3 regions of the Nonomuraea sp. NPDC050022 genome follow, and region 2 is predicted to be linked to each of the others. Evidence: riboswitches for the same ligand, from Rfam matches in the RefSeq annotation. Region 2 holds a riboswitch; each other region holds the start of a gene.

What was found. Region 2 has a riboswitch for cyclic di-AMP ahead of ACIBO2_RS17315 (NlpC/P60 family protein). Riboswitches for the same ligand answer to the same signal wherever they lie in the genome.
Region 1: another riboswitch for cyclic di-AMP. It lies ahead of ACIBO2_RS08295 (CHAP domain-containing protein); the one in region 2 lies ahead of ACIBO2_RS17315 (NlpC/P60 family protein).
Region 3: another riboswitch for cyclic di-AMP. It lies ahead of ACIBO2_RS27620 (CHAP domain-containing protein); the one in region 2 lies ahead of ACIBO2_RS17315 (NlpC/P60 family protein).

What each region holds. Positions count from the first base shown of each region.
Region 1 is NZ_JBITKE010000002.1:382,552-389,298, reverse strand. It holds gene ACIBO2_RS08300 (LysE family translocator) at 233-862, opposite strand; gene ACIBO2_RS08295 (CHAP domain-containing protein) at 944-1,441, opposite strand; cyclic di-AMP (ydaO/yuaA leader) riboswitch at 1,628-1,769, opposite strand; gene ACIBO2_RS08290 (YciI family protein) at 2,075-2,422, shown strand; gene ACIBO2_RS08285 (RNA polymerase sigma factor) at 2,496-3,761, shown strand; gene ACIBO2_RS08280 (hypothetical protein) at 3,846-4,049, shown strand; gene ACIBO2_RS08275 (CHAT domain-containing protein) at 4,199-6,747, shown strand, end outside.
Region 2 is NZ_JBITKE010000004.1:164,917-171,663, forward strand. It holds gene ACIBO2_RS17285 (ATP-dependent Clp protease ATP-binding subunit) at 1-65, opposite strand, end outside; gene ACIBO2_RS17290 (Lsr2 family protein) at 856-1,188, opposite strand; gene ACIBO2_RS17295 (RDD family protein) at 1,710-2,198, opposite strand; gene ACIBO2_RS17300 (RDD family protein) at 2,307-2,828, opposite strand; gene ACIBO2_RS17305 (hypothetical protein) at 2,832-3,710, shown strand; gene ACIBO2_RS17310 (amino-acid N-acetyltransferase) at 3,733-4,290, opposite strand; cyclic di-AMP (ydaO/yuaA leader) riboswitch at 4,580-4,740, shown strand; gene ACIBO2_RS17315 (NlpC/P60 family protein) at 4,746-5,789, shown strand; gene ACIBO2_RS17320 (LuxR C-terminal-related transcriptional regulator) at 5,853-6,065, opposite strand; gene lysX (bifunctional lysylphosphatidylglycerol synthetase/lysine--tRNA ligase LysX) at 6,644-6,747, opposite strand, start outside.
Region 3 is NZ_JBITKE010000006.1:382,831-389,577, reverse strand. It holds gene ACIBO2_RS27635 (transposase) at 1-1,191, opposite strand, end outside; gene ACIBO2_RS27630 (aldo/keto reductase) at 1,329-2,156, shown strand; gene ACIBO2_RS27625 (Gfo/Idh/MocA family oxidoreductase) at 2,176-3,129, shown strand; cyclic di-AMP (ydaO/yuaA leader) riboswitch at 3,248-3,386, shown strand; gene ACIBO2_RS27620 (CHAP domain-containing protein) at 3,399-4,079, shown strand; gene ACIBO2_RS27615 (hypothetical protein) at 4,326-4,490, shown strand; gene ACIBO2_RS27610 (hypothetical protein) at 4,691-5,005, opposite strand; gene ACIBO2_RS27605 (DUF1963 domain-containing protein) at 5,770-6,453, shown strand; partial or broken gene ACIBO2_RS27600 (serine hydrolase domain-containing protein) at 6,747-6,747, shown strand, end outside.

The DNA.
Region 1 (6,747 bases), on a different contig from region 2:
GCACATCGGCCCACGTCAAGAGGCCATCGCAAGGGAATCGAAGACCGGGGGGACTTGCCAGGCACGGCCGGGCCGTCGGCCAGAAGGGGTTCGGCATGCGACGCGACGTGACAAAGCCCCGGCTCGCCGAGCCGGGGCTTGGATGCACATCGGGGGTTCGGCCGACCTTTGGCGCTATTCGACCGCGGTTACCGTGACAGCGTTGCTCAACCGCTGACCGTGCCGCAGTCGGTCAGCGTTCGGCCGCGAGGGTGACGCCCAGACCGATGAACACGCTCCCGGTCGCGGCGTCGATCCGGCGGCGCACCGCCTGACGGCCGCGCAGCCAGCCGCCGATCCGCCCGGCCAGCACGCCGACCGTCGCGTCGGCCAGGAACTCCAGGACGATCAGGATGGCGCCGAGGACGGCGAACTGCAGCCAGATCGGCCCCGCCCCGGGATCGATGAACTGGGGCAGGAAGGCGACCATGAACGTGAACGTCTGCGGATTGGCCATGGAGGAGACCACGCCGTTGAGGAAGGCACGCCGGCCGGACATTCCGCGGCTGGCCGGATCGTCGGCCTGGCTGTTCTTGCGGTTGCGGATCATCTGGACGCCGAGGTAGATCAGGTAGGCGGCGCCGGCGAGCCGTAGCACCGTGAACACGACCGGGAACGTCGTCAGCAGCACGGCGAGCCCGGCGGCGGCCGCGGCTATGTACAACGCGTCACCAGTGATGACGCCGACCGTGGCCAGCAGCCCGGCGCGGGGCCCACCCCGCAGACCGCATCCCAGCACGAACAGCATGTCCGGTCCGGGGGTGATCAGAGCGACGATGGTGGTCGCGGTGAAAACGGCGAGCAGGTGGGGATCGATCGGCATGCGACGATCTTTCCACCTCCGGTGTCGGCGCACCGCTCCGGGGACGCCGTTCGGGGGGTGCCAGACGCGTCAGAACAGCTGTCAGGCGGCGTAGCGCGGGTAGCCGTAGCCGACGACCTGGGAGGTGGGACGAACACGCTGCTCGACCTTGCCGTTGCCGGTGTTGCCCTCGATCGTGGAGATCGTGCCGTCACCGTTGTCCTTGACCACGAAGCCGACGTGGCTGATGGAGCTCAGGTCCTTGCTGCCGCTCCAGGAGTAGAAGACCACGGCGCCGGGCTTGGCCATGGTGCCCCAGCGGTGGTTGGCGGCGAACCACTTGGCGTGGGCGACGGTGTAGGCGTCCCAGCCGACCTGGGAGCGGGCGCCGGTCTCCTCGCCGACCCAGGAGACGAACATCGAGCACCAGGCGGCGTTCAGGTAGTCCTGCCTGCTGCCGCCGTCACGCTGGACGGTCTCGGCGGCGCGGGCTGAGTTCATGTACCACTTCTGGAACTTCGTGCCGCCGCCGTTGGCGTCCTCGGACGTGCCGACCTGGGCCTTGGCCAGGTTCAGGACCTGCTGGGCGGTGACGTTCACCTGGGCCTCGCCGTTCCTGCCGCCCTGCGCGGAGGCGGGGGCGGCCTGAGCCGCGATGGGAGTGTGCCCGGTGGGAGCCGTGGCGGCGTTCGCCGCGGTGTGGGCGCCGAGGGCGGCGGCGGTGAGGGTCGCGCCGAGCGCGATCTTGGCATAGTTGATCTTGGGGATGCGGATGATGGTGATTGCTCCTTGCTTCCATTCCGCTTACCGGGTTAGCTGACGGGCTCGGGCGTGGAAGCTGCCCTACGGCACGTTGACGTGCCGATTAGCCCCGATCGAGACATGGGTCCCCGGTCCCGCGCACAGGCGGGTTCAGCGGTCACAGGTGATTTCCTGTGATGCATGTGATGGGTATGACGTCCGTACTCGGACTTTGGCGGCGCGGCCAGAGGGATGCTCACTGTCTAGGCCAGGCGCACAGATGGGTACAACGCACCCCTGACCTGGGTAATTCCATCGCAATGACATCGCCATGCCCAGCCCGGCCCGCTCGTCGATCCGTCAAGTAGCGGGGGTGCCTTGTTGAAGTCGCGCCAGGGCGCGTCTGGAAAGGTTGGCGTACGGTCTGTCGAATTCGCCTCGCCCGTCCGACGTAGAGGCGTACCGACCGGACAGACAGCCAAGGAGACCCTCGTGGCCCAGTACGCGATCCTCATCTTCGACGACGCCGGAGCCGGCGACTACACCCCCGAGCAGCAGGCGGCGAGCCAGCGGCACGCCGACGACCTCCTCGACTCCGGCGCCATGATCGCGGCGTACGCGCTGCGGTCCGCCGACACCGCCACCTCGTTGCGCGGCGACGTGGTCACCGACGGGCCCTTCATCGACGCCAAGGAAGTCATCGCCGGCGTCTGCGTCATCGAGGCCCCCGACCTGGACGCCGCCCTGGACCTGGCGCGTCGTAACCCCGCCGTCCAGTGGGGTCGTGGCGGCGTCGAGGTACGTCCCGTCGCAGGCGGCATCGCACCCACCGCCCGATGACGGCCGCGGCGGGCGCGGGCCAAACGGACGCGGGCCAGGCGGACGCGGCCAGGCGGGCGCGGGCCAAACGGAGGTGGGACGGGCGGGCGCGGGACAGGCGGTGGCCGCCGCGCATCGGCGCGAGTGGGCTTTCGTGCTCGCCGCGACCGTGCGCGTCGCGCAGGACCTGGACCTGGCCGAGGAGTGCGTACAGGAGGCGTACGCCGCGGCGCTGTCGGCCTGGGAACGCGATGGTATCCCCGCCAACCCCGCGGCGTGGCTCACCACCACGGCCAAGCGCCGGGCGATGGACGCGATCCGCCGCGAGCGGACCTTCCGGTCGAAACTGCCATTGCTGGTGGAGTCCGAAGAGCTCGCGCCGCACAGACTGGCGGACCGCGACGAGGCGGACGCGGTGGAACTGGAGGATGCCGTACCCGACGAACGGCTGCGGCTCATCTTCACCTGCTGCCACCCCGCACTCGCGCAGGAAGCGCGGCTCGCGCTCACGCTGCGGCTGGTGTGCGGGCTGCCGACCCCGGACGTCGCCCGGGCGCTGCTGGTGTCGGAGCAGACGATGGCCGCCCGCATCACCCGGGCGAAGAAGAAGATCTCCGTCGCCCGCATCCCCTATCGGGTGCCGCGCCCGGCGGAGCTGCCGGACCGGCTGGCAGCCGTACTCGGCGTGCTCCACCTGCTGGTCACCGACGCCCGGCGCGCGACCCGGACGGGCGCCGACGGCCGGCTGCTGCGGCTTGAGGAGCAGGACCGCTCTCTGTGGGACCGCGGCGCGCTGGCCGAGGCGCATGAGCTGATCGTGGCCGGGCCGCGCGGCGGCCGCGCGGGGCGCTACCTGCTGCAGGCGGCGATCGCCCTGCTGTACGCCCAGGCGCCGTCGTACGAGCAGACGGACTGGCCACAGATCGTGGCACTGTACGACAGGCTGCTGGCGCTCTGGCCGTCACCGGTGGTGGCGCTGAACCGGACCGTGCCGGTGTCGATGCTCCATGGACCGGCGCTCGCACTGACGCTGGTGGAGGCGCTGGAGCAGGATGGCCGGCTCTCCCGGTACCAGTACCTGCCGGCGATCAAGGCGGACCTGCTTCGGCGCCTCGGCCGTACGGACGAGGCGGCGACCGCGTACCGGCAGGCGCTGGAGCTGACCGACAACGAGGTTGAGCGGGCCTTCCTCGCCGGGCGTCTAACTGATCATGATCCGGGCACGACCTCGCCGGCCGTGCCCAGCAGCCGGCGCAGCTCGTCGTACTCGATCGGGCGCCCGAGCCGGAGGGCGGCGTACTCGCCTGCGGCACCGCCCTGCGCGGCGAGTTCGGCGCACGCCGCGTGCCACTCGTCGTGAGCCTTCCGCACGGCCTGGGCCGCGCCGGGGCTCTCGAGGTCCGACAGGTCACGGAGCCGGACATAGGTGTCATACGCCTCACGCTTGGCGGCGGATCCCTCGGCGGGCGGTGGCAGCCGCTCGCCGAGCAGTTCGAGGAAGACCCTGGAGCGGCCCAGCTCGGAGAACTGCCAGGCGGTGACCGCGGTGCCGCCGTCCCCGAGTGCCTACGGCGTGGCCGAGACGAACAGCCGTGCCCACGCTGATACCCGGTCGGCTCGCCTCGGCGGCCGGATCGGCAGGTCGTGATCAGGTAACGCCCGCTTGTCACCCACCGGAGGGATTTCCCCGCGAACGCCGCTGTTCACGCCCGATCACGAATGCGTATCTCGCCCTTCTCAGAGCGATCCGGTGGGGATAGCTTCTGCGTGGCGGCGGAAGAACCAGCGCGGAGGGCCATGCCAAGGCGTTTGCGTGTCCGGACCGGCGACCCCTGGACGCCCAACCTGGCCCGTGCGCGGCGGCGCCTGGCGCGCGGGCGGCCGCAGGACGCGGCTCGCGAATACCGGCAGGCGTGCAGGCTCGCCGACGGCAGGCGCGCCGATCCGCTCATCAGGTCCGCGCTGCGGCAGTGGCTCGGGCTGGCGTTGCTGAAGGCGGGGCGCGGTCAGGAGGCGTTGCGGGCGCTGGTCCAGGCCTGTGAGCTGCTGGGGGATAGCCCTGGGGCAGCGGAGCAGTACGCGAGCACCCTGGACACCCTCGGCCTGGTGCAGCGTGACCTCGGGCAACTCGACGCGGCCGAGGAGTCCCACCGCAGGGCCGTGGAGCTGTTCAGGCGGGCCGGTTCACGCGAGGGCACCGTACGCGCCGCCGTCAACCTCGCCGTCGCGGTCAAGGACCAGGGGCGTCTCACCGAGGCGCGCGGGCTGCTCGCCGGCATCGAGCCCGCGGCCCGCGACTGCGCCGACCCGGCGCTGCTCGGGCACACGCTGCTCACTCTGGGCCTCGTCCACGAGCTGCTCAATGAACCGGCACCGGCGGAACGGCTGGCCAGGCAGGCGGCCGAGGCCTACCGCGCGGCGGGAGACAGGGAGGGCGAGGCGGCCGCCACGCACAACGTGGGCCGTTTGCTGGACACGGGCGGGCGGCACCGCGAGGCCATGGAATGCTTCACCACCTCCCTGACGATCAATCTGGAGATCGGCGCCGAGCTGGGCGTCTCCGACGACCTCGGTGCCATAGCGTCGCTGTTCCAGCTCGCCCGGCAGTACGACGAGGCCCGCCGCGTGCATGAACGGGCGCTGGACATCCAGCGCGGGGCGGGCTACCGGCGCGCGGTCGTGGCCACCCTCTGCGACCTGGGGGTGCTGGCGCGCGACCAGGACGACCTCCCTCTCGCGCGCCACCACCTGCAGGAGGCGCTGCGGGAAGCTGAGACGCTCGCCGACCCGCACACCGTCTACCAGACGCGCGTCCTGCTGGCGGAGATCAGCATGCTGGAGGAGGACTACGCGCAGGCGCGCGTGGCCTACCTGGCCGCGGCGGAGGCGATGGGGGACGCCAGGCGGGCGCTGCTCGACGAGACGGACGCCGTCACCTACTTCAGCGAGTCCCGTCTCGACGCCCCCGGCATGCTGGTACGGCTCTCGCTCCACCTGGGCGACAGGGCGGGCGCACTCGAATGGGCGGACGCCGCGCGCGGTCAGGAGCTCGTACGCAGGCTGGCCTGGACCGCCCTGGCCACACCACCCGGCGCACCGGCGACGATCCTCGCCGAGGAGGCCGAGACCCGCCGCCTCCTGCGTGCGCAGGAGGCGGGCCTGCGGGCCGGTGGATCGGCGGACGCGGCGCTGCTGACGGCCTACAGGCAGAACCTGTCGCGCCTGCACCGGCTGGAAAACCAGCTCGCCGAGCTGACTCCCGAGTACGTGTCGATGCGCCGGGCAGAACGCCTCGGCTGGAACGGCATCACCGCGCTGCTGACTCCGGGCCCTTCACAGGACGGGCCAGAGGGGACCGAGGCCATGGCTCGTCTGGTGCTGGCCGAGTACCACGTGACCGACCACGAGACGTACGTCTTCGGCGTGACGGCCGACGCGCCGGAGCCGCAGGTCGTCACCGTGGACGTGACCCGAGCCGAGCTTCGCGAACTGGCCGGGGCCGCCGGGGACACCCTGGCCCGCGACAGGACCGGCCTCGGCGCGCACCTCGCGGACGAGCGACTGGTGCGGCTGCTCGCGCCGGTGGCCGAGTGGGCCGAGCCGGGGGACGTGGTCTACCTGGTGCCGCACGACTCCCTTCACCTGCTGCCCCTGCAGGCCGTGCTCGTCGAGGGCGTCCCGCTGATCGAGCGCAACCCGGTCGTGTTCGTGCCGTCGGCCTCCGTACTGCGCTACTGCCAGGCCAAGCGGAAGGCCCGCCGCGCGAGCGCGCTCATCGTCGCCGCGCCGCCCGAAGAGCATCCGCTGGCCTTCGCCAGTGAGCAGGCGCTGGCCGTGTCGCAGACGCTCGGCGGCCAGGAAGTGCTGGCGGCGGGCGATGCCTCCCGCGAGAGCCTGCTGGCCCGGTTCGCCGAACCCGGGCAGGCGCCGGACATCGTCCACTTCGCGACACACGGCGTATTCGACCGTGAGGACCCGATGCGGTCCGGGATCGAGCTCGCGGGCGGCAGACTGACCGCGGCGGACATCCTCGGGCTCCGGCTCGACGTGGACCTGGTGACGCTGGCGGCCTGCGAGACCGGCATGAGCCAGAGCCGCCCAGGAGACGAGCTGATCGGCCTGACCAGGGCGCTGCTGTACGCGGGCGCGCCCTCGGCACTGGTCGCCCTGTGGCGCGTGGACGAGCTGTCGACCAGCATGCTGTTCGGCGAGTTCTACGCGGCGTTGCGGGCCGGCTCGCCCAAGGCCGGGGCCCTGCGCAGGGCGCAGCTGTGGCTGCGCGACAGGACGATCGCCGACGTCCTTGACTACGCGCGTGGCGCCTGCCTGCGCCTGGCGGGCGACCC
Region 2 (6,747 bases):
ATCCTGGCCTCTTCTTGGGCCAAGACGACAACCCGCCTTGCTCGGTCGGTGAACCTCTCGAACATCTCGTCGCTCCTCACAGAGCGGTCAGTCAGGCCGGTAAATCCGGTCCCGTCATCCCGCATGCTAGCCCTGGCTCGGCGAACCGTGCCCACTGCCACTGACACGCTCTATAGCAGAGACGTTCCCCGGGAGCAGGGCGTTCACCCTCTATCCAACTACCGATCGGGGGTTACGTGTTCCCGATACGCCGCAAGCGAACGATGTTTAGGTGGCTTCCGTGAAGCGCCTGGAATTGGCCGCCACGGCGCCGGCAGATCAACATGGATCGGCTTGCGGGCAGTGCCGGGGAGAGGGCTCGCCCGTGCATCGCCGATGCCTCATCCGCGAGCCATACGCAAACATCCTATGTAAGGAAGCGCGCCCGCCGCCAATCGATCGTGGTACGGCACCCGCGGGTCGCGGAATCTCGGTCGTGCCACGGCACCCGGCAGGCCGCGAAAATCTCGATCCCCGGCACGGCGCGCGGGCCGCGAAATCCCGATCCCGGCACGGCACGCGCGCGCCGCGAAATCGCCGGTCCGGTCAGCGAGGTTACCGATCCGGGCCGTGGCGGTTACCGATCCAGACCGTCGCCGCACCGGGTTGCTCACACCGGGGCTGGAACGCACCATGCCAGAAAACCGCCCGGAATCGACCGAGCGGGCAGCCCAAAATGATCACATATGGGCGATTAGAAGATCGCCGTCACGAACCGTCCACCATTTGAGAGGCGGCTATAAATGATCATGCGCTTATGGCGTTCGCCGGGGTTCTTAGGCGAGCGGCATAAGCGCATGGTCAGGAGATGGCTCTCTAGTGAGCTTGTTCGTACTTCTCCACCACGGTAGAGGCGATTCGGCCACGCTCGCTCACCGGCAGACCGTGAGCCTTGGCCCACTGCCGGATCTCCGAGCTCTTCTCGCGGCTCATCGCACGCTGCCCGCCGCGACCGCGCCGACGCGTGGTCACGGCACCGGACCGACGAGCGTGCTGTACGAAAGGCGTGAGCGCGTCCCTCAGCTTCTTGGCGTTAAGGTCGCTCAGGTCAATCTCATAGGAGGAGCCGTCAATAGCGAAGCTGACCGTCTCATTGGCCTCGCCCCCATCGAGGTCATCGATGAGAATCTCCTGGATCTGCTTGGCCATCTACGCAATCCTTTCGCGGAGCATTGTTTCATTCGCCAGGGCAAACATATACCCGGAAAGGCGCGGAGACAATTCAGCGCTACAGAGATTCTGCTGAGCGGCGGCTCAGTTGCGGCTCAGTTGTGGTTCTCGGCCTGATCCTGGGGGTTTGGACGGCGTCCGGCGGCCTCGGATCGGACCAACTTCACTACGCCAAAGATGAAGGCGGCGCCCACCACCACCGGCGGGATCAGCGCTGACAATACGTCGGTAAGGGCCTGCATTCGTCCTCGCCTCCACAGCGGACGGGGGTTTCGATGGGCGCTTTATCCACAAGCGGCCTGGGCATGAGCGCCCCTCATGCCTCACGAGGTGGACAACCGCCCGCACCCGACCATAGTGGTACATGGATGCCGTCCATGTGCCATGTGCGCCAACATCCGGCAACCCGGACGCCCCATAGCCTAATGCCAGTCTCTCCAGGCTCCTTACCGGATCAAGCGAAAATTTTGCGGAAAGACTTCTGTCCAGGCCCACAAGGCTCAGCGGAGATCTTTGATCACCCGCGTTCCGGCGAGCCGGTCGTGCGGCCCACGCTGCAGCGGCTTGTCGATCAAGATGAGGATCCCGACGCCGAAGACGAAGATTCCAGCCAGCACATTGAGCACCGGAATGCCCATGACCATCGCCGCTCCCGGATAGACCAGGGCCCGTTTCAGCAGAGCACCGCGCCGAAGGCCGCTCGGTTCGAGGCGAATCTTCATGATCGCCTTGCCGAACGTACGGCCGCTCATGGAATGCGCGGCCCAGTCATAGACCGTATATCCCAGCCCACCGAGCAGCCAGGCGAACACGCCGGGCAGCCGGCCGTCGAACGTCTCCAGCAACCCGACAGTTCGGAAGCCGCCCCACAGCGCGACGAACAGAATGTAATAGAAGACACCGAAGACGAGGGCTTCAATGAGCCGGGCGGCCAGGCGTTCCCACCATTCCGCGGGGACGGCGTCACTCCACGGCGGCAACCCGGTCATAACCCACCTCGCCCCTTCGGCGAACCGACCGCTACCCATTTTGCTGCCGCCCGCACATACAAAACAGAGGCCGACCGGTGGCCAGCCTCTGTTTCGCGTCCGCGAAGACTACTTGATCTTCACTACCACCGTGTTGCTGAACTTGTCGGCGAACGTCTGCTGCAGCGGCTTGTCCCAGAGCTGGGAGGCGCCGTTCAGCGCGACGACGATCCCGCCGAGCAGCGCCCCGACCCACGGGATGAAGCCGAGGATGTATCCGCCCCACGTGCCACCGGCCCGCTTGAGCGCCACGTCGTTCGGCAGGCCGCCCGGAGGCAGCATGGTGCCCGTCGGCACGATCTTGATCCCCATGACCATCTTGCCGACCGTCTGGCCGCTCATCTTGGTCATGAAGAACTCGTAGGCGACATACACCGCCGTCATCACGATGGCCACCACGATGCCGTAGGCGGTCGGCCCCAGCAGACCGGTCGTCGTGCCGGTCGCGGAGTTGTAGCCGGCGAGCAGGATGGCCCCGAAAACGAGACCGATCACCCAGTTCGCGATGCCGAAGATGACACCGTCGATGATCCTCGCCACGAGCCGCTGCCACCACTCGGCGAGCGGGGCCGGGGCGCCGGGCGGTTGCACCCCATGTGGCTGCGGCTGCCCGTAGCCGGGCTGTTGGCCGTACTGGGGCTGCTGACCGTAGCCAGGCTGACCGTACTGCTGCTGCTGACCGTAGTCCGGCTGGCCGTACTGCTGCTGGCCGTAGCCGGGTTGCGACGGCTGCTGCTGGCCATAGCCCGGCTGGGACGGCTGCTGCTGCCCGTAACCGGGTTGCTGCCCATAGCCGGGCTGCTGGCCCGACGGGGGCTGCTGGCCGTACTGCTGCTGGCCGTAGCCGGGTTGCGACGGCTGCTGCTGACCGTAGCCCGGCTGGGACGGCTGCTGCCCGTAACCGGGCTGCTGGCCGTAACCAGGCTGGGATTGCGGTTGCTGACCGTAACCGGGTTGCGATTGCGGCTGCTGACCGTAGTTGGGCTGGCCGTACTCGGGTTGCTGACCCGAAGCCTGCTGCTGACCGTATCCGGGTTGCTGACCGTATCCGGGCTGCTGCTGGCCGTATTCCGGTTGCTGGCCGTAGCCGGGCTGCTGCCCGTACTGCGGCTGCTGCCCGTACTGCGGCTGCTGTCCGTACTGCGGTTGCTGCGACTGCTGGCCGTAGCCCGGCTGCTGCTGCTGACCGTACTGCGGCTGTTGGCCGTAGCCCGGCTGCTGTTGCCCGTAGTTGGGTTGCTGACCGTAGGCGTCGTCCGCCCGGTAGCCAACGACCGTCGCATCCGGGTCGGGCTCGCCATAGGGACGGCCCGCGTTGTGATGTCCGTATTCAGATCCGCCAGGCGCAGAGTTCTCGCCGGATTCGTCCTGTGGATACGGCGGCTGTCCGGTGCTCACCGTGTCACCTCGCTTCGAGTGCGCATGTGGCACGTGTCAGGACACATGCCTGTGCTGCCCAACGTATCGACATAGGTATCAACAATCACCTTTCCCATTAGTCAAGGTCCGCGTCACCCGATGTCAGGTGGAGAAGCATGCGGGTGTTCCCCAGGGTGTTGGGCTTGACGTGTTCGAGGTCGAGGAACTCGGCGACACCCTCGTCGTACGAGGCCAGCAGCTCCGCATAGACCTCGGGTGAGACCGGGGTGCCCTGTACGGGGCGGAATCCATGCCTCGCGAAAAAATCCACCTCAAAAGTCAGACAGAAAACCCGGCGCAGGCCGAGTTCCCGGGCCGTTTTGATCAAGGAAGAGACGATCCGGTGCCCGATTCCGAAGCCTCGGAACTCCGGATCGACGGCCACCGTGCGAATCTCCGCGAGATCCTCCCAAAGCACGTGCAGCGCGCCACAGCCGACCACTTGGCCGCCGCGCTCGGCGATCCAGAACTCCTGCACATCCTCGTACAGAGTGACGGTGGCCTTCTCCAGAAGCCGGGGCCCGGCGCCCGCGTAGGTGTCGACCAGGAGACGGATCGTCCTGACATCCGGCGTGCGGGCACGCCGGACGACGACTTCCGTGTCCGGGACTGTCACTTCGGCGACCTGCTCCATGGGTCTCCAGCGTACAGATCCGATTACGGCCTCCCCCTAACTCTGACGTCTCTCCCATCTCATGACATCTCGTGGTCGATCGAGCACGATGCGGGATGCCCTTGGCCGATAGGCTTCCATGCCTTGACGAACTTGGTGCAAAAAGGACATAAAGTTTGTTCAGCACCGACAGGCGCGAGACCACCTCGTGACCCTTCGGTTGCGAAACCTCTACAGACTTGGCAGTTCTGGTTGAGCACGAACCCGGAGTGCACTAGTGTCCAGCGACGATGTCACCCACGCGAGCCAGCGTGGAGACGCGCCCAATCCCCGTAAGGGGAGCCGGGGACCCGCCGGTGGCGACCTCATCCCGACGCCACCACCCATGGGGTGAATCCGAGCGAGTCGTTCGGTAGGGCTGCTCCGGCCCGAACCCGTCAGCTAACCCGGTAGGCGCCGATGAGAGGAGCTGGTTGGTGAAGCAGACTCGCGATCGCGGGGGGAAGCCGGCGGGCGCTCACGCCCGCTCTCCGGAGCTCCGGAAGGTCCCCACCCGGTTGGGTGTCATCGCGGCGACCATCGCCACCCTCCTCTTCGCCATACCCGTCGGCTCCGCCGTCGCCGATCCCAAGCCCTCGCTGAAGGACCTGTCCGAGCAGGCCGAGGAGCTCCACACCCAGATCGAGACGCTGAGCGAGGAGTTCAACGGCCAGCGGGAGAAGCTCAAGAAAGCCAGGAAGTCGGCTGAGGCGGCCCAGAAGACGCTGTCCACCAGTGAGGCCGATCTGGCCGCCAAACACGCCAAGGCCGCGCTGCTGGCCCAGAACGCCTACATCAGCGGCGGCTTCGGTCAGGCGCTGGCATTCGGCACCTCCGACGACCCTGAGAGCTTCCTCGACCGGGCGGCCACCACCTACGCGCTGGAGCAGCAGCAGGGCTTCGAGGTCAACCAGGTGACCACGGCCAGGCAGGCCGCCGAGCAGGCCAGGGCCAGCGCCAAGACGCGCATCGACGAGGTCGAGAAGATCGTCGAGGGCCTCGGCACCAAGCGCGACAAGATCACCAAGCTCGTCGCCAAAGTCGAGAGCAGCCTCTTCAAGCGGGCGATCGGCGAGGCGGGCCGTCCCGGCACCCGGGCCACGCGGGTCGACCTGCCGGTCATCGGCGCCGGCAAGGCGGCCACGGCTGCCAGGTGGGCGCTCACGCAGCAGCTCAAGCCGTACGTCTGGGGCGCCGAGGGGCCGACCTCGTACGACTGCTCCGGCCTCGTGATGGCGGCCTACCAGCGGGTGGGCATCTCACTGCCGCACTACACCGGCGACCAGTGGACGGCCGGACGGCACATCTCCAAGGAGGAGCTGCGCGCCGGCGACCTGGTCTTCTTCTATGGCGACCTGCACCACGTCGGCATCTACATCGGCGGCGGCATGATGGTCCACGCGCCGCAGACCGGCGACGTCGTACGTATCGCGTCCATCGCCCGCCGTCCGTTCGCGGGCGCCGTACGCATCGCCGACTGACCTCCGGACACCACGACAAGCACTCTGACAGCTGGGGCCCGGGCGGCTGGGCCGGTCGAGCGGTCAGATGAGCTGGCGACGGGCGGCCCAGGCCACGGCCTCGATCGCGGTGGCGACGCCGATGCGGTCGCAGATACCCCGAAGTCTCCGGCGTACCGTGCGCCCGCTGATATCCAGTCGTCTGCCAACCCGATCAACCGTGACCCCCTTGGCAAGCTCCGCCAGCAACGCCAGATCCGCGTGGCTAAGCTCGACGCTCTCAGTGAGCACATACATCGGGAGCCCTCCCCCCAACAGCAGAACTCGAGACGTCTATGTCCGAGCAGAGCTGCAGCTCGTCTCGCAGACGGTAAACGCATTCTGGAAAGGTCGTCAAGCCAGCGAATACCGCCCTCTGACCATCGCCATTGACATGATCGGCGGTATGTGAAGTACTCGCCATATGTCGGCACACTTCGGGGCCCGATGAGGGATCACAGCCGTCCTTACAACGGCTCCAGCCCCGCTCCCCACGAGCACCGCGGACCTGCTGGGCGCCGAATCCAGGGAACGCGAATATTCTTCGCATTCAATATGCGAAATATCGGAAATGTAGCTGCTTGGGGCACCCATTTGTACCCTTGCGCGGCCGAGTCGGCAGCGCCCGCCAAAGACCATGAACGGTTCATGCGCCAGAGGGAGAAGCCACTCGGCGCAGGCGGCCAGGAGATGTCCGCTCCCCGCGTTTAGGGGCCGGCGAACTTCGCCGCCCGCGTTCTCCTACTCGCCGCAGGAGATCGGGCCGCTGTCAACCCGACAGCGGCCGGTACGGCCCGGCGTGGGAGCCGGGCCGACACCCTTCGGCGGCAGGCGGGTCAGTTGGTCGGCTTGACCAGCGGGAACAAGATCGTTTCCCGGATGCTCTTGCCGGTGAAGGCCATGATCATCCGGTCGATCCCGGCTCCCATGCCACCCGTGG
Region 3 (6,747 bases), on a different contig from region 2:
GTCCCGTCTGGTTGAAGGGAGGCCGGTAGCGTGTGGCTGGTTGATGGCAGCCCAGCCCGCAGCGCCGCGTGTGGCGATGTTGCGGGCTGCGATGTGGTCGGCGTGCCCAGCGAGGCCACACCTGGTGCAGACGAACCGGCCCCGCGCCGGTCGGTTCGCCCTGCTGATGTTCCCGCAGTTCGGACACGCCTGCGAGGTGTAGGCGGGGTCGACCAGCACGAAGGCGACCCCCGTCCGGGCGGCCTTGTAGCGGGTGAACGTGGTCTGCTGGGCGAAGGCCCAGCTGTGCAGGGTGCGCCGCTGGAACCGGTGAGCCCTTACCCGCCCGCGGATACCCTGCAGATCCTCCAAGGCGACCCCGCGACCGGTGCGTTCGGCTTCACGCACCACATGCTTGCTGATCTGGTGGTTGAGGTCGGTCATCATCCGATGCTCACGACCGGACAGACGGCGCAGCACCCGCCGCGCCGCCGACGTGCCCTTCTTCTGCAACCGGCGGCGTTGCCGGTGTCGCCGCTCCCGCAGGGTTCGGACGTGGCCGTTGCCACCGACCGGCCCCGGCAGCGCCGGTCCGGGCAGCACCGCACCGTCGGAGGTGACCGCAAGGTTCGCCACCCCTTGATCCACCCCCACAAATCCGTGAACCGGCTCACGCACCGCCGGTCGGGGCAGGGTGAGCGCGACCTGCAGCAGCCACACGCCGCGTCGGCAGACCAGGTCGGCCTCGCCGAGCGGCAGCGTGTCGATGGCTTTGAGGTCTTCTGGGCGGCCGGTGTAGGGGGCGGTGACGCGGCCGGTGGGGGTCCACAGCGACACGGTGCGGGCGTCCCGGTTGAAGCTCATCAGCCGGGCGTCGTAGGGGACGGCGCCGTGCGGGCGGAAGATGTGGGCGCGTTTCTTGCTGGCGCGCCGGTTGGCATAGGCGCCGGCCACCCGGGCGATCGCCCGCACAGCCGCTTGCGCACCCAGCCCGGCCACCTGCCCGCGCACCTCGTAGTAGGCCAGCCGATGCAACTCCACCACCGCGAACGTGCGGTGCTGCCAGGCCAGGCGGGAGACAACAGTGGCCGCCTTATTACACAACAGCACCGCCGCCGCCAGCGCCTCCGCCTGGGCCGGAGTGGGCGTGAGCCGCAGTTGCACGATCGTGGGCAGGCCGTGGCGTTTGGCGGTGGAGCGGCGGATCGCCATCGCGCACCTCCTGTCACAGCAGCCCCACCCACCGCAGACATTACCGAACGTGACCAAGCCTTTCCACACTGTTTTCGAAAGGAGGAGTGGCGCTTCCTCCCGGCCCCGAAGGACCGGGTCTCCGCGCCACCATTCAGATGAACTCCCTACTACTCAACAGCGACGGCGTGCAGGTGCCGCAGCTCGGGTTCGGCGTCTGGCAGGTGCCGGACGACGAGGCCGAACAGGTCGTGACGGCCGCTCTGGAGGCCGGTTACCGCCACATCGACACCGCCAGCGCGTACGGGAACGAGGAGGGCGTCGGCCGGGCCGTACGCGCCTCGGGGATCCCGCGCGAGAAGCTGTTCGTCACCACCAAGCTCTTCAACAACGACCACGAGCGGGCGGAGGAGGCGTTCGACGAGAGCCTGTCCCGGCTCGGTCTCGACTACGTGGACCTGTACCTGATCCACTGGCCGGTGCCGTCGCAGGACAAGTACCTCCAGGCGTGGCGCGGCCTGGAGAAGATCTACCGTCAAGGCCGGGCGAAGGCGATCGGTGTGTCCAATTTCACCCCTGAGACGCTCACCCGGGTGATCGACGAGGCGGACATCACTCCGGCCATCAATCAGATCGAGCTGCACCCGCACTTCCAGCAACGGCAGATGCGGCAGTTCCACGAGGACAACGGCATCCTCACGGAGGCGTGGAGCCCGCTGGGGCAGGGCAAGGGCCTGCTCGGCGACCCGGCGCTCGCCGTGCTGTCGGAGAAGCACGCCAGGACGCCCGCGCAGATCGTGCTGCGCTGGCACATCCAGCTCGGCAACGTGGTGATCCCCAAATCGGTCACGCCGGCGCGGATCAAAGAGAACTTCGAGGTGTTCGACTTCGTCCTCGACACCGAGGACATGGCGGCCATCGGCGCGCTGAACCAGGAGAACGGCCGCATCGGCCCCAACCCGGACACTTTCGCCTGGATGGGGTGATTCCCTACGATCTTTCCTCATGAAGGATCTCTCATGGGGTATCGCGGCCACGGGTGTCATCGCCGCAAAGGTCGGGGCGGTCATCGCCGCTGAGCCGGGGATGCGGGTGGCCGCCGTCGGTTCGCGCGACCTCGGCCGCGCGCGGGCGCTGGCCTCGGAACTGGGCGCCGAGTCGGCGTACGGCTCGTACGCGGAGCTGTGCGCCGACCCCGGCGTCGACGCGGTCTACGTGGCGACCCCGCACGCCCAGCACCTGGAGGTCGCCGAGGCGGCGATCGCGGCGGGCAAGGCGGTGTTGTGCGAGAAGCCGCTCGCCGCGTCCGTCGCCGACGCCGAGCGGATGGTCCAGCTCGCCCGCGATGCCGGGGTGTTTCTGATGGAAGCCATGTGGACCCGGTTCAATCCGCTCATCCAGCGGGTGGCCGGCGATCCCCGGTTCGGGGAGATCCGCTCGGTCCAGGCGTCGTTCGGCTTCAAGGCTCCCTACGATCCCGCGCACCGGCTGTGGGCGCCGGAGCTGGGCGGCGGGGCGCTGCTCGACCTGGGCGTCTACTCGTTCGGGCTGGCGCAGCTGCTGCTCGGGATGCCCTCACGGATGCACGTCACGGGCTCGCTGGCGCCTTCAGGGGTGGACGCGGAGGCGGGCGGGGTGCTGGTCTATCCGGGGGGCAGGCGGGCTCTGGTGGAGTGCTCGCTGCTGGGCCCGTACGCGAACGACGCCCTCGTGGTGGGCACCGACATGCGCGCCCACATCAAGGCGCCGTTCTGGGCGCCGGAGCGGGTCGTGCTGAGCGGGCCGTCGATGGAGACGGAGGAGCTCGAGCTCGATCCGGCGGACAACGGGTACGCCGGCGAGGTGCGCGAGGTACGGGACGCCATGGCCGAAGGCAGGACCGAATCCGCGATCATGCCACTTGACGAAAGCCTTGCCATGATGGGGCTTCTGGCCGACGCGAGGGAGCAGCTCTCTTAGCTGGCGATTCATCTATTTGTAAGACCCTTGCCTCTTGCATTACCTTTGTGGTCATATGAGGCATACGTCCGGTTTGTCCGTTCGTTGCCAGACCATCGCACAAAGGCATCACAGGACCGTCCTGTGACCGCTGAATCCGCCTCGCGCGGAACCGGGGACCCACCGTCCTTTGGGGTGTATCGGCACGTCACGTGCCGTAGGACAGCTTCCACGTCCGAACCCGTCAGCTAACCCGGTAAGCGGCATGGAAGCAAGGAGTTACCCCCTCGATGGCGAAGTCCCATCTTTTTCGCGCCACCAAGTCGACCTTTGCTCACGCCGTCCTCGGCGTGAGCGTCGCGGCCGCCGCACTCGCCGGCCAGTCCGCCGCCCACGCGGACACCGCCACCGCCCACGCCGCCGTGGCCCCGGCACACGCCGCCGCGAAGAGCCACCCGGAGAGCGAGATCAAGGCCAAGGCCACGGTCTCGCGGGTGTTGGCGCTGGCCAAGGCCCAGGTCGGCACCACTGAGAACGCCTACGGTGGCGGCACCAAGTTCCAGAAGTGGTACATGAACTCCCCGCGCGCCCTGGAGACCCTCAGGCGCGACGGCGGCACCCGGGCGGACTACCTGAACGCCGCCTGGTGCTCGATGTTCGTCTCGTGGGTCGGCGAGCAGTCCGGCGCGCGCAGCATGATCGGCTGGGACGCCTACACGGTCGAGCACGCGAAGTGGTTCGCTCACAACAACCACTGGGGCACGACCCCGAAGCCGGGTGCCGTGGTGTTCTTCTCGTGGGGCGGCAGCAAGAGCCTGGACGACATCGAGCACGTCGGTTTCGTCGTCAAGGACAACCACGACGGCACGATTTCCACGATCGAGGGCAACACCGGCAACGGCAGCGTCCAGCAGCGCGTCCGGCCGACGTCCCAGGTGGTCGGCTACGGCTACCCGAGCTACGGCGCCTGACGACTTCCTGACCGAGGGCTCTCCTGCCGACGAGCGCGCGTCCTTCTGGACGCGCGCTCGTCGGCGTCTCACGCTCCCGTACCGGCTGCCGAAAAGCCCACCACGTTGGGCTGAACAGCGCATGGCTGCCTTATCTGCCCATCAGACCGCAACCCCCCAAGTTTGGGGATGTCACGGTCCTGCGATCACCTCAGACACTGACGGTGGCCGGACAGCGAGCCGGTTCTCGATACTGGAGGAGGGGACATGTCACCGACGACGCAGCAGGACAACTGGCGCTTCTGTAACAAGTGCTACACCCTTTGGTGGAATGGCCGCCCCGACAACGGGCACTGCCCCGCAGGCGGCGCCCACGAGGGGCACGGCAGCTGGAACTTCTACCTCCCGGCGAACCCCGCCGAGCACATCTGACGCAAGGCCGGGCCCCGGCCGATCTCCCCGCGACGCCACGGCTTCGCGGGGAGATCGGCGTTGGATCCCACAGGTCGGGAGGGAAGGGCGTCGACGATCCGCGCCGCGTACTCCTCTTCCTCGAAGTCGTTGTCCTGCCGCAGGCCGAGACAGATGACCTAGCGCTCGGCGGCGACACGACGGGCGTGTCGGCGGGTGCCTCAGCAGCCGTCGGTCACGTAGCAGCCCTTCACCTTCCACCTGCCGCTGTAGTAGGCGCCGCTGGTGGCCTTGCTCGTGCTGCCTATGGAGACCAGGCTGCCCGGGATGTAGGAGCAGGACGAGGTGGAACAGAAGTACCCGTAGACCCGGAAATAGGTCTCAAGCCCGCTGGTGCACTTGACGCTCACGGAGTGGTCGCTGCTCGCGGTCTTCGAGCAGCCGCTCACCGCGGCCGCCGGGGAGGCGGTGCCGCCGATGAGGGCGGTGGCCCCGATAACAATGCCGGCGACGCTGGAAATGATCTTTTTCGTCATGGGCGTTCATGATCGCCCGACTGTGCCCCTCTTTTCAAGAGATCCCCACAGCAATCCGGAAATTTCTCGATCTTTGCGCAAGCGTGAGCAGCTGCTCGTTCGAGGTGATTGAGGAGGGCTGCGTGCCGGTGACGCTGCCCACGTCGGCGTACCGCTACTTCGCCGAACCGGCCTGGTAGCCGTGGCGACGCCTCACTTGGCCGGAAATTCGATGTCCGTGGCAGGCAGTACGTTCCATGGCCCATGAACCTCTATGAGCTCTTCGAGCACGGTGACGTTGCGGCGCTCACGACTCACCTGGAACAACAGCCGGACAGCGCCGGTGACGTGCTGCAGATGGCGGCGCAGAGCGAACGTCTTGACCTACTGGAGTGCGTGTTATCTCACCGTCCGCCGGTGGGATCTCGATGTCGGGCTTGAGTACGCCGCACGACGCCGCGGCGCCGCCGCCTTCGTCCGGGTACTGCTCCCCGCCGGCGCCTCGCCGGCCGCGACCGGCAACCGCTCCCCGTTGTGGGCCGCGCAAGGGCCGGTGCTGTGGAGAACTTGCAGCTTCTGCTCGCCGCTGGCGCTGACGTCAACGTGGTGACACCGACATTGCACCGCCCGCTCGACATCGCGGAAGACCTCGGCGATGCGACCATCATTCGTCAGCTGCGAGAACGCGGCGCCAAGGTCGTGGGGCCCGAAGAACTCAACCCTGATCAGGCGGCTCGGTCGCCGGGGCGATCGTCGAGTATGGCGGGATCGAGGATCACAAGCTGGTGCTCGCCCTGGGGCAGTGCATCACCTTCGACGTTCCGGAGGTTGTGCCACGGCTGATCGCCGCCGGTGTCGACTGTGACTCGCCGAAAACTACTACAAGGCACCACCGCTCGTGCGAGGCACCGCTCACATTCTTCGTCCAGATCGACCTTTCCCGCACACCGAAAGCCGCACGGGAAGCCTTCGGCCTGGGCCTGCTGCAATTGTTCCCCTGCACAACGTGCAACCCTTACCACCCGTTCTCCAGCGGTGATCTGGTGCGGATCGTCGACCCGGCCGGCGCGGTCACCCCCGTGAAGGAACCGGAAGGAGCACGTGTGCTCCCGGTACGGCCGATCATCGGCTGGGGCCGCGCGGCCAAGGACTATCCCTATCGCGAGGCCGACGAGCCGGCGCTGCTCCCCGACGAACGCGAGGTCGTATTCACACTCAACCGCCAGGGCGACAAACTCGGCGGCTGGCCGAGCTGGGCACAAGATCCCGACTACCCGCGCTGCCCCCATGGCGACCACCGAATGACACAGCCGATCCTGCAGATCGACTCCAACCATGGCGTCGCACACACGTGGGGCGACAACGGCGCGCTCAACCAGGGCAAACAGCCGTTGTCACCGAATGATCGTCAAGATCGCCTGGGGACGATCGGCGTACGCAGACGAATCGAATCTGCCCTGTGGGCTTGACCTTGACGCTGCGTCAGCCCTCCATGCTGGCTGTCATGAGCAGCCCTCCAACAAGCCATCGGGTCCGATTGGACGGGCCCCGGGAGGGTGCTGGAGCACCCCTCCGAGGCCGCGCGCGCTACAGCAGAGCGCGGTGAACGGAACCCGATCCGCGAAGTCGTCCGGGGAGGACCCTGTGGAGCTCGCCGAGGAGTCGCTTCGGAACCACCCGGAGGGTCAGCGGATCAGTCCGAGGGGAGCGGCTGACCAACGCCATCGATGGCGGTTCCCGGGCGACAAACCGTAACGAGAGAA